DNA from 3 places in the Desulfitobacterium chlororespirans DSM 11544 genome. Region 2 is predicted to be linked to each of the others. Evidence: riboswitches for the same ligand, from Rfam matches in the RefSeq annotation. Region 2 holds a riboswitch; each other region holds the start of a gene.
The links. Region 2 has a riboswitch for cyclic di-GMP ahead of BUA14_RS14905 (Na+/H+ antiporter NhaA). Riboswitches for the same ligand answer to the same signal wherever they lie in the genome.

Region 1 (4,235 bases), on a different contig from region 2:
AATTGTATTTTTTATTAGATCCTCCATTGAAATATCGATATTTTCATGATTTTTTTTGTGATGATCATCTGGTTCATCAGTATTAAAACAGCTCAAAACCGTTGACAGATAATTTTTAAAAGCCATTAACTCGGTAACATTGTTGTTGATGCACAGTAGCCCAATTAAATCACGATTTTTTCCTTTTATAAAAAAAGTGGAAGAGACTAGAATCTTATTATCCTTGGTACGGCCGTGATTTACAATGTAATCTTGTTCTTTATAATATTCTCCCTTAATAAGCTTCAGAGCAAGGTCGGTCATAGGTCCGCCTAATTTTCTTCCACTAATATGCTCGTTGGCAATTGCAATAATAGACTCATCAGGGTTTGATGCATCATGGAGAACGATTTCATAATTACCTCCGCATACTTTACCAAAAAACTGAACTAAGGGTATATATGATTCCAAAATCTGCTTGTTATTCATCGGTTCCTCCATTAATTAATATCATTGATAAAGCCAAACTTCATAATCATTTGTTTTAGCCTTACATATTCTTATAGTATAATTTATAACCAATATTTTACCATTACATTTACCCCATTACAATAAACTTCCGCAGTCTACTAATAACTCTGTTTACTATTGATTCTTTTATTTAGAAGACAAAAACTGTTTCCAACCATTATGCTGTCACTGCTGTGAGAAAAAAATCTCTATAACATTTCTCCAAGGTTCTTGAACATAGAATAGTTCATAAAGATACTGTTCCGGGAATATTGTCCACTTTTTACTGATTCTCCGCCCAACGTTTTCTTCGATTCGTTGTACGAGCCCTTCCACATCGGGATTCATAACAGCAAAGTGAAAATCATCCTGGGAGAATCATTATGTCGAACATTCCTTCACTTCCTTTCCTAGGTTGCACATTGAAAGCATTATTTTCCCATGCTATAATGCTTTTGCGGTTTATTTGCTAAAGCGCTTGAGAAATGCGTCAGAGGATTTTGAAAGGTTCGGCTTATTATGGAAGAAAAACATAGTGATGGTGACCGGGACTTTAAGCTGTTTTTGCTGGCAGGATTGTTCGCCGGGATCGGCGCAGGTATTAATACATCCATATTCAACAACTATTTAAACGATATATTCATGCTTTCCGAGAGTGTCAGAGGTTTCCTCGAGGTGCCCCGGGAAGCGCCGGGTTTCTTTATCATGCTGGTTCTGGCGGTTTTAAGTTTTGCCGGGGATGTGCGGATTGCCATGCTCGGCATGGCCGCGGCAGGATTGGGGATGCTGGGGCTGGGCCTTTTGTCTCCCACCTTCGCGGTTATGATCATTTGGATGATGATGTACAGCCTCGGCACACATATGGTCATGCCTGTCACGCCATCCATCGGCATGTCCCTGTCCAAACTGGAGTCTTTCGGCGCCAGGCTTGGAACGATCAGCGCCTTCGGTCTGTTCGGCAGTATTATCGCCTACGTTTTTGTCTTCCTGAGCTTTCATTTTCTGAATATGACCTATCAGATCGCCTTTATTATCGGTGCTGTTTTCTATGTGTTCGCTGCTTTGGCGGTGGGGCTGATGAAGAAGGGCGAACCGAAAGCCAGGAAAGTCAAATTTGTTTTTCGCAAACGCTACACCCTCTATTATGTCCTGGCCGGCGTCAGCGGAGCGCGGGCGCAGATTTTTTTGACGTTTGCCCCATGGGTCCTGATCAAGGTGTTTAATGTGCAACCTCAGATGTTTGCTATCCTGGGTATGATTGTCGCCTTTGTGAGTATTGGCACACGTAAAATAATTGGCCGCCTGATCGACGTCCGGGGGGAGCGATTCGTTCTGACGGTGGAGGCCGCTTTGTTGTTCGCCATCTGTCTTGGCTATGCGTTCTCAGCCGACATTTTCCCTGTCGGCATCGCTGCGGTGATTATCGCCGCCTGCTATGTCATCGATAATTCCATGTCTGCGGTGGAAATGGCGCGGTCGACATATTTACGGAAGATTGCCGTCGATCTTGATGATGTGACCCCAACGCTATCGACGGGGGTCAGTCTGCAGCATGTCGCCTCCATGGTCATTCCCGTTTTCGGCGGGCTTTTGTGGGCAGCTTTTGGATATCAGGCCGTCTTTATGGGCGCAGCCGTTATCGCTTTTCTCAATTTCATACTTTCACGCCGAATTAAGATAGAGCTTGATCCTGCCGCTAGGGCGGAGTAGCACACAGATATGTTCAGGAGCAGATAAGTAATAAGCCTTGAGTTACGTCAGATGAGCGTATCTTAAGGCTTTTATTATTCATCAAAAGACCTCTAGTTCATATTTCTCATAACATCTTCAATTTCGGCCCCTACAGCATAACAAAAACTGCCGGTGTCATCTCTAAAATTAAAAGATAAAAAAAGATGCCACCCACTGGCATTCTGATAGGTAAAAAATCACAAAAATTTTATTACTATTTGCGAATATAGATTTATTTTTAAATTACCTTTCAAATTGTAATACTTTGTAGTAGAATTGATTGAGGTAATACCTCATACAACATACCAATATAATCTTTAATTATATTGCGACAAAGGCAAACTTAGTGAAAACTAAGGACGCAAAGCTATGGGCCTTCCTGATCAAGCTGATGGCTGCCAAGCTACCGAACGCCTCTTTTTGCTGTCGCTAAATGAATGCGGCTTTTTTTATTGGTTTTTTCAGCCTAAACTTTATCCTTGGTGAGCTAGTTTAGCATACTTAGAAAATCTATAAAAAAGTAAGCTATTTAAATAAAATCATAAGATATTATAGGGAGGAATTAGTTTGAAACTCAAGACACGATTATTTTTAATGTTCTTAGCTACTAGTTTAATTCCACTGTTAATCTTTTCCGCCGTATCCATACCTTCTTTTATCTCAGATTCCCAACAGAGTACCTATCAGCTAAGTGAGGATAAAATAGCAATTGCTAAAGCTGAAATAAACGGGATGCTAGATAAAAATTTCAATACCCTACATATGGTCGCTAATCAACCGGCCATCCGCAATTTTGATTTACCTAATGCGAAAAATATTCTGCTGGATGCCGTTAAAGTCAACCCCGAACTTATTATTGCTCTTGATAATACTGAAGGACAACAAGTCGTTAAAAGTAATGATGATGCCTTAACCAACATCATTGAGCGAGATTTTTTTAAGCAGGCCATGAACGGGACTGAAGAGTATGTATCCGATATTATCGTCGCGAAGGCTACCGGTGCATTGATTGTCGTTATCGCTACACCTGTTCGTGATATGAATAATAACATTATCGGAGTTCTTCAAGCGAACATACAACTCGCTCAGCTCAGTGACTTTGTCACAGAGCTTTCAGAAGGCGGTTCAAACGTCTATGTGCTTTCCAGGCAAGGGACAGTATTAGCCCATCCCCATATCGAATATGTTCAAAACCAAGAAGATTTCAGCTCTTTAGAATTTGTGCAAACAGGTTTTACCGGACAGGACATGACCATGCAAGGGGCAAATATTCAAGGTGAAGAGGTTATTGTCAGCCATGCTTTGCACGAACAGGCGGGCTGGCTAATCGCTGTGGAAACCCCTGTTTCGGTGGCGATGGCTTCCGCTAATAAACTCCTGTACATCTCAATCGGCTTGCTTTTTACTGTGAGCATTATTGTCGGCTTATTCGGCTTTATCTTTGCCAAACGATTTACGGAGCCCCTCGTCAAGTTATCCTCTGTTGTCGAAACAATTGCAAGCGGAGATTTGACAGACTTTGAGGTTGAAATCAAGTCAAAAGATGAAATAGGCCGACTTTATCATAGTCTTAAGACAATGACCCACAACTTAAGGGGACTGGTAGTCAACATTCAAGAGGTTGCCTCGGCTTTAGCATCTCATTCCGTGCAATTATCGTCAACAACTGAGGAAACCACGGAGAGCTTAACCCAAGTCGTTACAACGATAAACGAAATAGCTCAGGGCAATAGCAATCAGGCTTTAATGATTCAGGGTTCAACAGATGCGATTGCTACGGTTAATCATATCGTCGGCGAAGCTACGCAAAAAACAGAGGTTGGTGCAGACAAGGCCAAAGAATCCTTAGAGCTTGCTAAAGAAGGTCAAAAGGCTCTTGAACGCCAAAGTCAAAAAATAGAAGAAAACAACAAGTATTCGGACACTGTCGGTCAATCGATACTTCAACTGGCTACAATGGCCGATGAGATTCGCAACATGATCGGCGCCATTAACAGTATCGCCGAACAAACCAA
Region 2 (4,235 bases):
CGGGAAAAAGCAGCGGACAGAATTTGGGGAGATGCTTTTTACTCACTTCGGCGTCTCAGGACCTATTATTCTTACTTTAAGCCGCTGGGCAGGAGAAGCATTGGCCCGCGGGGAAAAGGTCCGCTTGACCCTTAACCTTAAGCCGGCCTTAACGGCCGAGCAATTGGATCAGAGAGTGCAGAGAGATTTTAAGAAATATTTAAATAAGCAATTTAAGAACTCACTGGATGAGCTCCTTCCCAAAAGCTTAATTCCCCTAATGATCCAATGGTCCCGGATTCCCCCCGAGAAAGTGGTCAATAGTATCAGTAAAGAAGAGAGAAAGCACCTGGTCCATTTGCTGCAGGAGCTTCCTTTAACCATCAAGGAGACTCTGCCTTTAGCTGCGGCTATCGTGACCGCTGGAGGAGTGGATGTCAAAGAAATCGATCCCAAGACCATGGCTTCCAAAAAGATCAAGGGTCTTTATTGGGCCGGAGAAGTAGTGGATGTGGACGGAGTGACGGGTGGATATAACTTGCAGGCAGCTTTTGCTATGGGGTACCGGGCCGGCCGGGGAGCAGGGGAACACGCTTTAGTCGATGAGTAGTACTCTGTAACACCTAGAATCTGCACATTCTAAGATAAGAATCATGTCTTAGTTCCGCTAAGGTTGCATAAACTGGTGATGAGGTGAAGTTTATGCGTCGCTGGCAATTTTTTGGTAAGTATAAAAAACGGAGTGGGTTTATTCCTCGTTCCGTAAGAAGCGCACCCCGTGTCAAAAGCTATCGGCCCAGTGCTTCGGCGGGCTTGCTTAGATTCGAGAAGGTTATTATTCGGGCAGTGGTTCTCTCTGCTGTCTTCTTGGTTTTAGCTCAGATGGCCTTAGGGCTGGCCAAAGATCCTGTAGGTTACTATATTTCCGTGGCTCAGAACATAGAAGCCCCTTCCTTGGACAGTACACCGGTGTCAAGTACGGTTACCCCGAACCTGATTCAGGAAACGACTCCCCAAACAGCTCTGATCACCCTCAAGGCGGTCCCCGCTGCTCCGGTTCGCGTGATCCAAAATGGCAAAACTCTGGGAACGTTGGCCCGGGGAGAGTTGGAGATTCCTGTTCAAACAGGAGTAATTCAGTTGGATGGAACCAATGTCTCCGCTATTGTTCGCATCCAGGTGATTAAGAAAGATTCAGCCCTGACAGAGCCGCGGCTTAATCAGACCCTAATCATCGAGCATAATAGTCAAACCTTAAGAGTCGGGCGCTGAAGTATAGGTAAATAATAGAGAGATGTGGTCTTGTTCAGTACGCAATTATAATATCTGCCGAATAAGAGATTTGTAGAAATTTACCCCGTTTTATTGCCTGGGGCGGTTTAGCTATGCTATATTAAAGTATCTAAAGATTATATATCATTAATGGTTGGGGCAAACTTTGCGAAAGCAGAGGACGCTAAAGCTATGGGTCTAAGGTCGTTGCACAAGACCGGCTAGGATCGCCAGGCTGCAAGTAGTTAGAACTTCTTAGGGGAGAGTAGTTCCTTTTTGGACTACTCTTTTTTTTGTGTGCTTTTTTGCCCTATGGGGGAGGCTGGACGAGACTTTGGTAATTGCGCCTTTTGTAAGGCGTGAAAATATAAACTAACATGTACCCATTATTTTACTTGAGGAGGAAGGCCAGTGAGTACCCAGAAAAAGACGCTCAATTTTTTACAGGAGTTTTCAATACCCTTAATCCTAGGTGTCCTTATCGCCCTTGTGTGGGCTAATTCAGCACCGGAGAACTACCATCATTTTGTTCACAATGAAATTGTGGGCCATATATCCCTCCATTTCTTTGTTAATGATATCTTTATGGTGTTCTTTTTTGCCATGGCTGCGATAGAAATTACCCAAAGCCTGCTGCCCGGAGGAAGTTTAAATCCCCTTAAAAGGGCGATCAATCCTCTAATGGCCACCCTTGGCGGAGTTTTGGGCCCAGCCGTTGTATTTATTGGTTTAAATGCCCTGATCGGGAGTCCTGAGTTTGCCAGAGGCTGGGGTATCCCTACAGCCACCGATATCGCCTTAGCCTGGCTGGTGGCCAGGGTAGTGTTTGGAGCTCAGCATGCTGCGGTCTCTTTCTTGCTGCTCCTGGCTATTGTCGATGATGGCATCGGTCTGATGATTATTGCCTGCTTCTACCCTGATCCCGCCAACCCGGTGGCGCCGATCTGGTTATTGCTCACTGCGGCGGGGATGCTGGTTGCTTATCTGCTTAGACGCAAAAATGTTCAGAGCTACTGGCCTTATATCGTCTTGGGGGGAATGCTGAGCTGGGCCGGTCTTTATCTGGCGCATATTCACCCGGCTTTGGCTCTGGTGTTTATTGTTCCTTTTCTGCCCCATCCTCCCCGGGAGGAATTCGGCTTATTTGAAGATGATCCCCAGGATCATTCCACCCTGAAAACATTTGAGCATGAGTGGAAAATCTTCGTGGACTTTGGCCTGCTTTTATTTGGCTTAACCAATGCCGGGGTGGAATTCTCAGAAATCAACACCCTCACTTGGCTCGTTTTCACCGCCCTCATCGGCGGAAAGACCATAGGAATATTCCTCATGGGGTCTTGGGCTACAGTCATCGGTTTTCCTTTCCCCAAAGGCATGGGGTATAAAGAGCTCTTTGTGGCAGGTGTGGTAGCGGCTATGGGACTTACCGTCGCCTTATTCGTCTCAGGTGTAGCCTTTATGGAGCCGGGCCTGCAGGGAGCAGCAAAGATGGGAGCACTGTTCAGTGCAGTTGCGGCAGTCATTGCTTTTGCCGCGGGTAAAGTGCTTAGAATCAAGAAAGTCAAAGACAATCAGGCTTAAGGAATGGTTGACGCAGGTCCTCTGGGAAGATGGGCCTGCTTTTTCTTGCCTCGGTCGATTACCAAATAGAGTTATTGATAAATAGGTTGAAAATGATCCCGATGCATTATATAATACAATTTAATATCTAATCCGACAGCTGGTGTAGGGCATAGTGTAGGACGGTTGTGGTTTTCTATTTTTTACACCTAAATTGAATAAAGGAAGGATGGTAGGACGGTGATTTAGAGAATTAGACACCGTAGGTGTCTTTTTTGTTTTCTTTTTTAGGCAAAATGTCCTAATGTGCTTAAAGCACATAGTGTAGTACTATTAAGGATGGGTTAATCTAAGCCAAGGAATCCCTTTGGGGAAAGGAAGGAATAAAATGGTTGCTGAAAGTAAGAAAATTGCTATGGCGGCGATGCGGATGGCTATGGCGGAAAGCCGTGAAGAGGAAGTTCACTTGAAGGACGGTTTTGGACGCCACGGCATTCGTACTGTGGCGGTGGATTATGGGGGCGAATATCTTACAGCTATTAAAAAAATCGTGGAAAGAGCCATTGTTGCCGCGAAACGGGAAGGGGTCATTCAAGAAACCCATGGTGATGAAGGAGCCGTTGCCGGTGCTACCCGGGAAGCTTTGAGCCAGATTATGCCAAAGGCCATGGGATTAAATATCGGTGGAAAAATAGGCATTGCCAGAAGAGATGAACATTTATCGGTAGCGGTCTTCTTCGGCGTAGGCTTATTGCACTTGGATGAGGTGGCGGTAGGCCTGGGACATAGGGCGGCGCCGAAAGAAATCAAGGGTTAAAAGGGAGGTGAACCAATGTGACAAGGGTTCGTGGTATACGTGGTGCTATTACGATTCAAGAAAATAGTGCTGAGCACATCCGTGCAGGGACACAAGAACTTTTGCAGGAGATAATCAAGCGCAATTCTTTAGCAACAACGGATATTATCAGTGCCATCTTCACCCTGACCAAGGATATTGATGCAGCATTCCCTGCGACTTTCGCCCGCCAGCTGGGCTGGGACCGGGTCCCTATGATCTGCCTGAATGAAATTCCTGTTCCGGGTTCGCTGCCTATGTGTATCCGCGTGCTGCTTCATGTGGAGTCTGCTTTGACCCAGGAAGAAATTCATCCGGTTTATCTAAGGGATGCCGTTAATTTACGCAGAGATCTTGTTGAGTAGAGTTGTATTAGGGCAGATTTTGCTCGCCTTGCCGGTGAGTAGTATAAAAAATGTAGGATGGTAGTTAAGGAGTGGAACATTATGATTATTGTATTAAAGCGTGGAGCCGGTGAGGCGGAAGTTCAGGAAATCAATGAGCGTTTAAGCCAGGAGGGATTCAAAATTCACCTGTCTCAAGGGGTGGAGAAGATCATCATCGGTGCCGTAGGGGATCGCTCCCGGTT
Region 3 (4,235 bases), on a different contig from region 2:
CCTTTACCGCAGCAAGAAGTGAGATAACGTTTCAGAAAAAGGTCTTCACTAAGGGTTTGCTCCACTGTCGTTTCCACCCACACGAGCCCTTCCCTTTTATCCAAGGTAATCTTCTTTATCTGATCAGGATCTTCGATGATCCCTTCCGAACAGAGAAAGCCTATGACCAATTCTCTCTCCTGAGTAGGCGTACAAACCATGGTCGCAAATTCTTTGCCATTAATAAAGACTGTGAGGGCCTTTTCGATGGCAACCAGCTCGTTGACCACTTCTTTATCGGTTCCTATAATTTTGATGACCTGAGTTTCTGTAGTGCTAGCTAAATGGCTACTCATGTCATTCTCCCTCCTGCAAAAATCTTTCCATCCTCGTTTAGGTCATCTTCTATTCTATTATACGACCTAACAGACAACTTTACCTTTTTGCACTTTTATTCTTTTGCGGTAATCTTTCAACTTCTCTGAAAAATACTGAACATCAAGGAAGGTCATTTCCTTTTTTTCCAAATTGCCTCATTTCTTCTTGTCAAAATCATGGTATACTAGGATTAAATTCAGACAAAATATGTTCCAAGGTAATCACAAGGGGGTATTGGCAATGAAGGTCCAGGATATTATGCAAACCAATGTTATTACAATTTCGCCGAATACGGAAATTAAGGAAATCGCTAAGCTGCTATGTGACCATCATATTTCCGGAGTCCCGGTCATCGACCTTTTCGGCAATTTAATCGGTATTGTCAGCGAAGGCGATCTGCTGCATAAGGAGACCCATCCTCGGGTTCCTGACGCGGTAGGATTCCTGGGTGCTCTGATCTATTACCGAGGTGTCAAACAATATGAATCTGATCTAAAGAAATTGGTTGCCCTCAAAGCCTCGGAAATAATGACTCATGAGGTTATAACTCTCGAAAAAGACGCTGCTATTGAGGAAGCTGCCTCTCTCATGATTAATCACAATGTGAAACGGTTACCCATCATGGAAAACGGCAAAATGGTCGGAATCATCACCAGAAAAGATGTCATTAAGGTTCTGATTGAAGAGTAGCCGTTCTTTGCCCAATTACATAGCCCAGGCACAACAAGCAGCCCGCCGCTTCCTTTGGGGACCCGGCGGGCTGACTTTATCACTGCCAGAAGTCATGGATTAACCAATTCATAATAATGCTTTCCCTCGGAATTCACTCGCTGGGCCTCTCCTTTGTACACCAGATGCTCCAGATGAGCCATGGCCTCACCTGAGGCAAACCACTTCTGAGTAAGGGGAAAATCATTCCAGCTCTTATAGCTCAAATCCCAATGCATTCTTGCTGCTGTCTCTATGACTGATTTTTGGCCATCACGCAGAATTCCGGTGATTTCCTCAAGTCGTTCCTGGTGATGAACGATCAATTCATCAATCCGTTGCCGATGGTCTTGAATAAGGCTGCGATGAGACGGAAACACCCAGTCAATGTCAAACCGGCGAATTTTGTTCAGGCTCTCCATGAAATTCCCCAGGCTATCGATTTTGTAATGCCAGAAAGTAATATTCGGGGTAATTTCATTAAGGATATGATCCCCGCCCAAAAACAGCTTATGCTTTCTTTCGTATAAACCGATATGTCCGGGGCTATGGCCTGGAATATCGATCACTTCAAACTGATAGGGACCCACTTCTAAACAGTCTCCTTCTTGCAATGGGGTGTATGCAAAGGGTTCCTTGGGGGCTATGTCGAAGGCCTCAATCTCTTTCATGCCGATTCCCTGGTTCAAATTAAGACCCTCACTCAGATGCCCCAGCACCTGTTCAGGAGAGGTTCTGAAATTATTCAGCAGGATACCGTCTTTCTTTCCGATATAGACCTTACACCCTTGTTTCCACAGATAGTCAGCCAACCCGGAATGGTCCACATGCATATGGGTCAGCACCAAATCTGTCCGTTTCAGGTTAATGTCTGACGCTGTAATTCCTTCCATCAGGGCATTCCTGCACTCTTCCCTGTTAAACCCTGTATCCACAATCAAGGAACGGCCTTCAGAGGGGATGATATAGCTATTTAATGCCTTCAGTGGGTTTTTCGGCAAGGGTATTTCATTCAAGTAAATCTGGGGATAGACTTCCCGAATCATTCTTTTCACCTCAATATCTAAAAAATAAACTATTCTGATTATTCTAACACAAATATCCTGTGATTCATAGGCAACGCTCTACTCTACCCTCTCAAAAATTCTCCAACTGTTGGGGGAGAAGATGTTGTGAAGCTAAAACTTAGCCCTTATAATAGAATGGATGATAAATCCTTATGCCTTGGATACCTAAAATTGCATAGCCTATAATTTAGTGATTCGACAATAGCAAACCTGGCGAAAGCCAGGGACGCAAAGCTATGGGTCTTCCTGGATATACTCCTGATGATCGCCAAGCTACCGAAGCCTTAAGCTTTAAACACCTTTGTCGCCAGTTCACATGGCGACTTTAATTTTATACTGCTTTTATATATTTTTTTATAAGATAAGTTTGAAAGGAAGAGCGTTCAATGCGTCAGTTAAGCATAAACAGGCTTAAGGAAGGGGATATTCTGGGGCGAACGATCTATGCCAATGATGGCCGTGTACTCCTGGGGAAAGGGATGGCTCTGACCAAATCCTATATAGACCGTTTAAAAACCCTTGGCATCAACATTCTCTATATTGACGATGAGGTAAGCAAGGATATCATCGTAGAGGATATTATCTCTGAGGAGCACCGGCGGGAGGCCATGGCCTCCCTGGATAATGCTGTGCAGGCTGTGAAAGTAGGAAAAGATTTTGACGGTTTTAATGTAAAGAAGAACATTGACAATATTATTCAGGATATCCTTTTCCAAAAGGATATCTTCATCGGCTTAACGGATATGAGAACTTACGATAATCAGATTTTTGCCCATTCCGTCAATGTTTGCGTTCTCTCCATCGTACTGGGTAAGGCCCTGGGCCTGGATCGGGAAAATCTTGAAGGGCTGGCCATCGGTGCCTTGTTCCATGATATTGGCACTGTGAAATTGCCCAAGAAGCTCTTAAGCAAGCGAGAACCCTTTACTCCCAAGGAAGCAGCTCTTTACCAAACTCACACCAATCACGGTTTCGATATCCTCCGAACAAAACGGGAGCTGAATTTGTTGAGTGCCCATATTGCTTTCCAGCACCATGAGCGTCTCAATGGCAACGGCTATCCTCGTAAGCTCGAGGGAGACGCCATTCACCAGTGGGCTCAGATTGTCGGCATTGCTAATTTCTATGATAATTTAGTGAATGACGGTCCAGGACATACCCACATCCCGCCTTATGAGGCCTGCGAAATTCTTATGGGCAGTGCTGAAAAGTTTTTCCCTAAGAATCTCGTGATTACTTTTCTTAAGCATATTGCCGCGTATCCTACAGGCTGTACCGTTAAACTGAGTACCGGAGAAACAGGTATTGTCGTTGATCAAAATAAGAGTCTGCCGATGCGTCCCATCATCAGGGTTTTGGTAGCCGATCAAACCCTCTCCCGTGTTCAAGCAAAAGAATACAATCTCGTCGAGGAACGGACCCTTTTTATCGAATCCATTCTGGAGTAATACTTCTCCGGCGTTTTAGCCTTACCATTATCATATTGCCCTGTACTCTATAGGATAAGAAACCGAGGCGGCGGCCTCGGTCCTTTTATTGTCCTTTATCGGCATCTGTCCGAAAGAAACGACCGTTCCCCGGTGGAATACCGAGAAACGGTCTCATCTGAATTAAACCATAGCAGGATAAAGAAAGCTTGGACGGTTCCAGAATCTCTGCTTGGCCATTGCCTTGATAAATCTGCTGGCAAACTCCGAATCTGAATCCGTGACGATCCCCTCATCAGCCGATAAACCCAGCGGTTCCAGTACAGCATCACCCTTTTGAATGATGCCGATAGGTTTGAAATGGTTGTATATATCCGTTGTGAATTTCTGTGCTGTATATGTAAAATATGGGGTGATATTGCCGCTTCCCACGATAAGTATCCCGTCATAGACAAGTGGGGAACCCGTTAAAAAGCTGTCATGGACTTCATAGGCTATCCCCTCGGTTCCACTGACGGTCCCCAAGGTATCGTGGACAATGACCACTCTTAATTTGGCAGCAGCCAAAGTTTCCAACACTTTGCTTACGCCGGGACCATCGAAGCCTTGAGCGAGGAACACCGCGACGCGCAATGTATCCGGCACAAAAATCGTATTCTGCAGGCTAAGCGCCGGA

Region 1: another riboswitch for cyclic di-GMP. It lies ahead of BUA14_RS17095 (methyl-accepting chemotaxis protein); the one in region 2 lies ahead of BUA14_RS14905 (Na+/H+ antiporter NhaA).
Region 3: another riboswitch for cyclic di-GMP. It lies ahead of BUA14_RS06145 (HD-GYP domain-containing protein); the one in region 2 lies ahead of BUA14_RS14905 (Na+/H+ antiporter NhaA).

What each region holds. Positions count from the first base shown of each region.
Region 1 is NZ_FRDN01000010.1:261,285-265,519, forward strand. It holds gene BUA14_RS17085 (helix-turn-helix transcriptional regulator) at 1-468, opposite strand, end outside; gene BUA14_RS17090 (MFS transporter) at 1,009-2,199, shown strand; cyclic di-GMP riboswitch class I at 2,547-2,631, shown strand; gene BUA14_RS17095 (methyl-accepting chemotaxis protein) at 2,788-4,235, shown strand, end outside.
Region 2 is NZ_FRDN01000009.1:100,036-104,270, reverse strand. It holds gene BUA14_RS14915 (BaiN/RdsA family NAD(P)/FAD-dependent oxidoreductase) at 1-589, shown strand, start outside; gene BUA14_RS14910 (hypothetical protein) at 682-1,251, shown strand; cyclic di-GMP riboswitch class I at 1,400-1,494, shown strand; gene BUA14_RS14905 (Na+/H+ antiporter NhaA) at 1,663-2,832, shown strand; gene BUA14_RS14900 (HutP family protein) at 3,200-3,628, shown strand; gene aroH (chorismate mutase) at 3,646-4,011, shown strand; gene aroF (3-deoxy-7-phosphoheptulonate synthase) at 4,093-4,235, shown strand, end outside.
Region 3 is NZ_FRDN01000005.1:63,527-67,761, reverse strand. It holds gene fdhD (formate dehydrogenase accessory sulfurtransferase FdhD) at 1-335, opposite strand, end outside; gene BUA14_RS06155 (CBS domain-containing protein) at 598-1,047, shown strand; gene BUA14_RS06150 (MBL fold metallo-hydrolase) at 1,140-2,111, opposite strand; cyclic di-GMP riboswitch class I at 2,326-2,413, shown strand; gene BUA14_RS06145 (HD-GYP domain-containing protein) at 2,519-3,580, shown strand; gene BUA14_RS06140 (catalase) at 3,743-4,235, opposite strand, start outside.